Regions from separate parts of the Lysinibacillus sp. A4 genome, predicted to be linked through region 3. Evidence: riboswitches for the same ligand, from Rfam matches in the RefSeq annotation. Region 3 holds a riboswitch; each other region holds the start of a gene.
What was found. A riboswitch is a leader RNA that binds a small molecule or an ion and turns the genes downstream of it on or off. The one in region 3 is predicted to bind S-adenosylmethionine.

Region 1 (2,204 bases), on a different contig from region 3:
CCAGCAATGTGCGGATGAACTACGAGCTACTTATGAGCGTCGCCGAAATGTACTCATTGAAGAAGCTAGAAGAATTGGCTGGCATGTTACGGCTCCAAAAGGCTCCTTCTTCGCATGGCTCCCTGTACCACTAGGCTATACAAGTGAACAGTTTGCTGATCTATTGCTCGAAAAAGCTGATATCGCTGTAGCAGCAGGTAATGGCTTCGGTCAATATGGTGAAGGCTATGTGCGCGTAGGGTTGCTAGTTAGTGAGGAGCGCTTACGTGAAGCAATCCATAGAATCGAGCAATTACAATTGTTTAATAGATAATGTGCCTTATCCTGTAGCTATCTCTAGCTACAGGATTATTACTATTTTTCAATTTTCCTTGGTTGCCCTAAACCATCTTCTAATGGATAAAATTGAACATGACCTGTTTCATCATCCCATTTTCGAATATGTTGAATACCTTGTACCTCTGCCAACACGATGTCAGCAGTTATAACAGGATTTCCCCCTTTTATTAAATGCCCACCCGATACTACACCACATTGATCACTCATAGAACCATGGAAATGTGTCTCATATCCACCATCTCGCTTACACACCACACCTGAACCTTGAATAAATTCTAGTGGTCCCTCTTTTTCAATCACATTACTAAAACGAACATGAATTTGAGCTGTTGCATCTGGCACTAAATAAACAAAGCTACTTTTTTGAAAGCTGCCAATACAGCTTACAATTGTTGCTGACTCTATATTATTCTCTTCGCAAAGCGCTTCAATCCCTTCAATGATATCTGTTCCCGTTAGAAAACGAGCACTAATAACCTTACCAAATGAACCTATACCATAATTAACTCTTACAGACATTGTTATCCCTCTTTTGTGTCGAAATATTATAATTATATAAAAAATTTAAAAATTATTTATTGACTTACTATACCCTATAAATTATATTAGTTCTATCGGAATTACAAAAAAATATTATAAATCTCTTATCAAGAGTAGCTGAGGGACTGGCCCTATGAAGCTCGGCAACCTCCTTTTTAAAGGAAGGTGCTAAATCCTGCAAACGATCTTCGTTTGATAGATAAGAGAGGACATCTTTTCATGAGCCTCTCTTAATTTGTAAGAGAGTTTTTTTATTTTCAAAAAACCGATAAAAACAATCTTGGAGGTATTTTCATGAAAAAGAAAAATAAATTTTTAGTAGGTTTAGCAAGTTTAACATTAGTAGCAGCTTTAGCAGGCTGTGGCTCTAAAGAAGATAGTAAAAGCCAAGCTGAAGGAATTGATGAAAAGAAAATCGTTGTAGGCGTCACTTCTGGTCCACACGAACAAATTGCAGAAGTAGCTGCTAAAGTAGCAAAAGAAAACGGGCTAGAAGTAGAGCTAAAATCATTTTCTGACTATGTTTTACCTAATACATCCTTAGCTGAAGGTGATCTTGATGCGAACAGCTATCAACACGAGCCTTTCCTGGATACATTTAATAAAGATCATGATACAGAGTTAGTACCAGTGGGCAAAACGATTTTAAATCCAATGGGTATCTACTCAGAAAAATATAAATCCTTTGATGACATTCCTGACGGAGCAACGTTTGGCTTACCAAATGATCCAACGAATGGAGCCCGTGCCCTCTTTGTTTTACAGGAAGCTGGCTATATTAAGTTAAAAGAGGGCGCAGACTTAACAGCCTCGATCCGTGATGTAGAAGAAAACAAAAAGAATTTAAAATTCATTGAATTAGAGGCCGTTCAAATTCCTAAACAACTTAGTGAAGTAGATGTAGCAGCTATTAATACAAACTTTGCATTAGAAGCTGGCATTAACCCTAAAGATGACTCTATTTTATTGGAATCTACTGATTCTCCATACGTAAACTATATTGTCGTGCGTGCTGAAAATGAAAATGATCCAACAATTAAAAAGTTCGTTGAGGCCTACCAATCTGATGAAGTACGTCAATTCATCGAAGAGGAATTCAAAGGTTCAGTAATCCCTAGTTGGTAATACATTCAGGAAGCTTCTATAAGCCGAAGAATCTGCCGAAATTCCTCTATAGGAAAACGAGCAGATTCTTGCTTTTTAGAAGGTAGAGAAAGGAGCATACAATCGCATGATTCAATTACAAAATATCTCAAAAGAATTCAAGTCGAAAAAAGGCATCATAAAAGCTGTGGATGGCATCAATCTTCACGTAAAAAAGGGAC
Region 2 (2,204 bases), on a different contig from region 3:
TCACAACCGTTGATATAGCTGTCATGTATAAAGTTTCATACGTAGCTTGCCACATATTTTCCCAGTCTACATTCGGAAAGAGATTAGTTAGCATTTTCAATCACCTCCGTCTGTACTTCCACTGTATTTAAATAACGAAGGGCTTCAGTGACGTTTTTCTGAGAGCCATCAATTTGCACAATCAATGTACCATATGCACCATTTTTTGTTTGTGAAATATTTCCGTGAACAATACTTACTTCTACATCAAATTGTTTCACAAGATGTGAGATGACTGGCTGTTCTGTTTTTTCACCAACAAAAATAAGTTTGACAAGTTGTCCAGTTGGATAGTTTGTTTTAATTTGTGCTACCGTATCCTGTGTTTCCTTAGTGTCTGTAATTTGAGATACAAACTTCTTAGTAATAGCCGCCTGTGGGGCTTGGAAGACTTGCAATACCTCACCACGTTCCACAATTTCGCCTGCCTCCATCACTGCTACACGATGACAAATTTTGCGAATGACATGCATTTCGTGGGTAATCAGGACGATAGTTAAGCCTAAGCGTTCATTTATATCAACGAGTAAATCAAGAATAGCATCCGTTGTTTCAGGATCGAGTGCCGATGTCGCCTCATCACATAGTAAAACCTCTGGATTATTCGCTAATGCGCGTGCAATTCCTACACGCTGCTTTTGTCCACCAGAAAGCTGGGATGGATATGCCTTATCGCGCCCTTCTAAGCCTACAAGGGCAATTAATTCCTTCACACGTGCTTCACGTTGAGCCTTTGGGAAGCCTGCGATTTCTAAAGGGAATGCAATATTTTCGGCAACTGTTCTAGACCAAAGTAAATTGAAATGCTGGAAAATCATACTTACCTTTTGTCTAGCCGCTCTAAGCTTTTGCCCTTTTATCGATGAAAATTCTTGATTGTTCACCGTTACTGTTCCTGCTGTCGGTTTCTCTAAACCGTTTAATAAACGAATCATGGTACTTTTACCAGCACCACTATAGCCAATAATGCCAAAAATTTCACCTTTATTAATAGTAAGGTTGACGTCTTTGACTGCCGTTAATTCGCCATTTGCTGTTTTGTATTTCTTTGTAATATTTTGAAGCTGGATCATAGCGAATACTCCTTTTCTCATATAGAAAACCCCTTCACTCACAGACAAGTAGAAGGGGTCACGTATAATACGTTAAACCGTTCTCTCATCTTTCAAAGAAAAATCTTTGGGTGATTTGGCACCTTTTCACATTGTGATGGTTGCCGGGCTTCATAGGGCACTTCCCTCCGCCACTCTTCATAAGAGTTCGATATATTTAATGTTTTAGTAATATATTTGATACTTTACCACGCTAGTAAAGTTCAGTCAATTGATTTTTTTAACAATTCATATAAAAATGGTACGGATTGAAAAGCATAAATCTTTTCTGTCACTTTTCCGCCATCACTGATGAGTAGACATGGAACACTTTCAATTTGATGCTCATAAGCAATGTGTTCCAAAAAGTTGATATTTGCTTTACCAATTTGTAGCTGTGGCAGTAATTGTTCAATAATGGACATCATTTTAGATGCCACTGCACATGTTCCACACATCGGTGTATATAAATAAAATGCAGTTTTCTCTCCTGACTGTTTAGCCGCTTCCCACTGCTCTGTTGACCATTCTTCCATTTACTCACGCAACCTTACAAAATATATTCATTATGGATTGAAAAATGTGCTCGCAGTAAAATCATCGCTAGCACTTTTCTTGGTGTCGTTTCTACTTCCTTATATGTTGGCATTGTGCGCAGATGCTCAGCTTCTGGATAATGTCTGTCCATTAATGCACGTAGCTTATCGCCAGAAGTATCTGCATCAAAAAAAGTAAATAGCTCACAGCCCTCATAGGGATCCAGTAGTTCTTCTAATTGATGCACACCAATTGTACCATTCGTACATAGTATTGTAACATTCTCATTCAAAATAGGCTCAATTTGTAGCTTATCTGAGCGTCCTTCTACTATCAAGCATTTTCCCTCGAACATTACGCCACCTCCATTTAGAGATCCCCACTTATAAGTCATTATATAACAAAAAACGCCGGTAGTTTCCGACGTTTTTCGATTATAGCTTGTCTTATTCAGCGATCATTTCTTCGTATTGCTCTGCTGTCATTAGTTTCTCAACTTCTGATGCGTCAGCAGGCTCAACAACGATCATCCATGCT
Region 3 (2,204 bases):
GAGCGTTGGGAATCCTTTCAGCACTTAGATGAAGTAGCCCCCGTCTGCCATCTTTCACACCCTGGAGAGAATTGGCAATCTACTTTATTTAAAATTGCAGATCTAACAGGAAAAACCTCCTTGATGCAAGACGTAATCCTACAATATGAAGATAAAGTACAACAAGCAAAAGGAATTCTTAGCAAATCTGTTTATGGGCAAAGTGTAGCATTTCTCCGTATTTCAGCCATTGGCATTACTCTATACGCGGGTCCTGAATGTGGCTATACGGGCCCCATTTTATATCGTGACTTAGGTTTAATGCCACATTCACTAGTATGGAGTATTCCGCACAATCAACGTAAAGCACAACTGACATTTGCTCAATTGTTGCAATTAGATGCTGATCATTTATTTATTACCTTTGATAAACAACATTCCATTTATGAAAATGAGGAACGTGCTATTTTAAAAACTCCTACTTGGAAAAACCTAGCTGCCGTTAAAAGCAACTGTGTCTATGAAGTAGACTTTTTAACATGGATGAATTATGGCATTTTATCACATAGTAAAAAAATTGATGATGTCTTAAATGTACTTGGCTAAAAGGAAGCTTACTTTAGCTTCCTTTTTAAATGATTAGGACAAACATTGCACTGCTAATAACACCGAAAGCCGTTTTGCTACATAAGATAGGATATCAGTTATAGGATAGGAGGAATGACCTTGTATTACAATCCTTATCCGTATTTTGTGCATCCCTATCATTATCCAACATCGCCTATCGCTAATCATTTTGCCATTAGACCCTTTTCGCAACATCTAGCAATGCCGACCAATAATCCTTTTCCACCTGTCGATACACACAAATTAAAAGCTTCAGCATCACGGATAAAGGCAATGATGCAGCAAGCCCAATTACTTACGGATAAAATAGATAGCTCCCAACAATTCGCACATGATTTAATGAATGCTGCTCAACTTTCAAATAAAACAGAGGTTGAAAAATTAATCACATCAACAGGCATTAAGATGAAATTTGAAACAAACTATACACCAGACAGTTTTAGAATACGTCTTATTGATAATGATTGTTGTGGAGTCACCTTAAATTTGAATTGGTGAAAATTCCTAGTGAACTTGTAAACTATAAAAAACTATGCTAAAGTGTTTGTATTGTTATTTCTGAAAATTCTTATATTACTTTTCTTATCAAGAGAGACGGAGGGATTGGCCCGATGAAGTCTCAGCAACCAGCTAACAGTATGGTGCTAATTCCAATTGGCAAAATGATCAGCCTTGAAGATGAGAAGAAGAACTACCGTTGTTGCAGCAGGAGTCCTCTTCTATTAGGGGACTCCTTTTTATTTACAACTATTTTTACAGAAAGCAGGGAAATCGATGTCTAATGAACTTTTACAAGCATTGCAATTATTAAAATCGAAACAGTGGGTTGACTTAACACATACATTCGGCCCTAATTCACCACATTTTTTTATGTTTGAGGACGCTAAATTTGAAACGTTATTTTCTCATAAGGACGGTTTCTTCGCTCAACAATTCACGTTCCCTGGTCAATATGGCACACATATCGACCCACCCATTCATTTTGTGCGAGATACTCGCTACTTAGAAGAATTAGAACTAAAAGAGCTTGTTCTTCCCCTTGTTGTTATTGATAAATCACAAGAGGCTGCGAGCAACCATGATTTTTCATTAAGTGTTGAAGATATTCTTGATTTTGAGGACAAGCATGGAGAAATTGAAGCAGGAACTTTTGTAGCATTACGCACAGATTGGAGTAAGCGCTGGCCAGATAAAGAGGCTTTCAGTAATAAGGATGCAGATGGACATAACCATATCCCTGGCTGGGGTTTAGAAGCTTTACAGTTTTTACTAAAAGAACGCAAGGTAAGCGCAATTGGTCATGAAACTTTCGATACGGACTCTGCTGCTGATTTTCGTAAAAATGGCAAGCTAGATGGCGAATATTTTGTACTTGACCAAGACACCTATCAAATTGAGCTAATGACGAATTTGGACAAGCTACCTGCGAAAGGCGCTATCATCTTCAATATCGTACCTAAGCCAGAAAAAGCATCTGGCTTCCCTGTGCGCTCATTTGCTATTTTGCCATAACTTAAAAGTCGGTATAGCGTATACCGACTTTTATGTTTGTCCATTTCTTTTTTTGAATAGAAAGTAAACAATGAGCATCCCTACAA
Region 4 (2,204 bases), on a different contig from region 3:
ATCACCAATGATCCGGTTCATATTTATTTGTTAGAGGATTATATATGGCATGATGTGCTCATCAATCGGTTAGTAAAACGTGATGACCAGGAGTTAGAAGACTGGATTGCTAAGGAACGTAAAGCTTTTTTCTTAGAATAGTCGTATAAGGAAGGGGAGTTACTTGAAAAAATTCGTGTTGCTAGGTTTAATAAGCCTACTAATGCTAGGAGCCTGTAATGCTACACCACCTACCGATCCACCAACGATTCATGAGCTAACGGTTGTCCCAGATAATGTCCAAAAAAATATCGTTTCTAATGACAGAATACAACTATTGCATGAAAAGGATGCTCCATATTACCTTGTTTATTATTCAAAAGGGAATGTATTGGCAAGTATTACAGCTGAGGGAAATAGGCTTATTATCCAGTTAGAAGAAGGCAGCGATCAAAGGAAAGAGGCTCAACCCTATGTTTTTAAAGTCACCGTCAAGAATCCTGAGCTGGATACCATTGATTTGCGAATTAACGGTCAGAGTACGCCAATTGATCGTATGACCATTATGTGATAAAAGAAACCGAAATCCCTTTAGAAATGAGATTTCGGTTTCTTTACGTGATGTCTAATAAAAGACTTTGTCTACGTTATATTTAGAGCGGAAAGTATTAATCGCATATGTTTCGTAAATTTCACGTTCCATTGGATCTTCTACTTCATAGACTTCAATTTTGAACACTTCATCACGATGGTTTTTCATCGGAGATACATTATCCTCGAAATGTTTTTTAATACGTTGACGAATTTTACGTGCTTTCCCAACAAACAATAGCTCATTCTTGTCATTATAGAATAAGAAAATGCCGCCTTTATCTCGTGTGATTTTATGGAAGTCAATAAAACCAAAGTAAGGTGTGATCGGCACATCACCTGGTTTTAAATCTTGTTCACGTTGACGGATTACTAGATCTGGTTTTGGAAATTCAATTTTAATCAAACTATTCACGTTCCTCTCTCTTACTAAAAGTATATGGTAACATAATTACGGCATGTTTACCATAAATTTTAAATGTAGAAACCCCACAGATAGCAAGCTTAGTGTACATCAAATGACCGAGAAACATGCGCGTGAATCACAAAATATTCTATGAATTATTGATATTCTAACTAGTTCGTGTTACAATTCAAGATAATTAAATAATCTTATCAAGAGAAGCTGAGGGATTTGGCCCGATGACGCTTCAGCAACCTCTAACAATTGTTAGAAAGGTGCTAATTCCAGCAAAGGATTTTTTCCTTTGAGAGATAAGAGTGGACGTGAAAAAAATCCTTCTCATTCTATCTCGTATGGAATGAGGAGGATTTTTTAATTTCGTTGCATCCTACGCAAGCAAGATTTGCTAAAAGAGAGTGATTATAGAGAGGGGAAAGCAAGATGCCAATTAATATTCCGAAAAATTTACCAGCTGGAGAACATTTACGTGAGGAAAAAATCTTCGTCATGGAAGAAGATCGTGCGAAAACACAGCAAATCCGTCCATTAAATATATTAATATTAAATTTAATGCCTGAAAAAGAAAAAACAGAGCTCCAATTATTACGTTTATTGGGGAATACACCATTACAAGTCAATATTACCTTTTTGAATACAGCCACACACGAGTCTAAAAATGTGAGTAAATCCCATTTGCAGCTTTTCTACACAACGTTCAATCAGATTCGACACCGACGCTATGATGGTATGATTATAACTGGTGCGCCAGTAGAAAAAATGGCTTTTGAAGAGGTCAACTATTGGCAGGAAATTTCAGAAATTATGGATTGGTCTAAAAAGAATGTGACATCCGTGCTACATATATGTTGGGGGGCACAGGCTGCATTGTATCATCATTATGGCATTGGGAAGGTTGAGCTTTCTGCTAAATGCTCAGGCGTCTATTCCCATGTGATTACAGATTTAACTGTAGATTTGGTACGTGGCTTTAGTGATTTATTTACTGCGCCCCATTCACGCTATACATCTGTTTCGATTGACGAGGTTCGCAATCATCCAGATCTACGATTATTATCCTATTCAGAGGATGCTGGGGTATTTATTGTACAATCAAAAGATAATAAAAATATTATGATTACGGGGCATCTAGAGTATGATGCGACAACGCTAGCCGATGAATATAGTCGCGATGTGGCGAAGGGCATAGATATCGCCGTTCCTGTAAACTACT

Region 1: another riboswitch for S-adenosylmethionine. It lies ahead of NY607_RS12095 (MetQ/NlpA family ABC transporter substrate-binding protein); the one in region 3 lies ahead of NY607_RS16015 (cyclase family protein).
Region 2: another riboswitch for S-adenosylmethionine. It lies ahead of NY607_RS20285 (methionine ABC transporter ATP-binding protein); the one in region 3 lies ahead of NY607_RS16015 (cyclase family protein).
Region 4: another riboswitch for S-adenosylmethionine. It lies ahead of metA (homoserine O-acetyltransferase MetA); the one in region 3 lies ahead of NY607_RS16015 (cyclase family protein).

Annotation. Positions count from the first base shown of each region.
Region 1 covers NZ_JANWTB010000005.1:211,325-213,528, reverse strand. Annotated here, with positions in the region: gene NY607_RS12105 (pyridoxal phosphate-dependent aminotransferase) at 1-313, shown strand, start outside; gene NY607_RS12100 (PPC domain-containing DNA-binding protein) at 355-858, opposite strand; SAM riboswitch class I at 981-1,085, shown strand; gene NY607_RS12095 (MetQ/NlpA family ABC transporter substrate-binding protein) at 1,174-2,004, shown strand; gene NY607_RS12090 (methionine ABC transporter ATP-binding protein) at 2,111-2,204, shown strand, end outside.
Region 2 covers NZ_JANWTB010000012.1:70,084-72,287, forward strand. Annotated here, with positions in the region: gene NY607_RS20280 (methionine ABC transporter permease) at 1-94, opposite strand, end outside; gene NY607_RS20285 (methionine ABC transporter ATP-binding protein) at 84-1,112, opposite strand; SAM riboswitch class I at 1,195-1,298, opposite strand; gene NY607_RS20290 (thioredoxin family protein) at 1,355-1,666, opposite strand; gene NY607_RS20295 (toprim domain-containing protein) at 1,681-2,022, opposite strand; gene gcvH (glycine cleavage system protein GcvH) at 2,114-2,204, opposite strand, start outside.
Region 3 covers NZ_JANWTB010000007.1:201,040-203,243, forward strand. Annotated here, with positions in the region: gene NY607_RS16005 (helix-turn-helix domain-containing protein) at 1-585, shown strand, start outside; gene NY607_RS16010 (YuzC family spore coat inner layer protein) at 700-1,104, shown strand; SAM riboswitch class I at 1,186-1,291, shown strand; gene NY607_RS16015 (cyclase family protein) at 1,381-2,118, shown strand; gene NY607_RS16020 (DedA family protein) at 2,149-2,204, opposite strand, start outside.
Region 4 covers NZ_JANWTB010000004.1:66,112-68,315, reverse strand. Annotated here, with positions in the region: gene NY607_RS08845 (TrmB family transcriptional regulator) at 1-141, shown strand, start outside; gene NY607_RS08840 (hypothetical protein) at 164-550, shown strand; gene NY607_RS08835 (nucleotide excision repair endonuclease) at 605-976, opposite strand; SAM riboswitch class I at 1,180-1,291, shown strand; gene metA (homoserine O-acetyltransferase MetA) at 1,415-2,204, shown strand, end outside.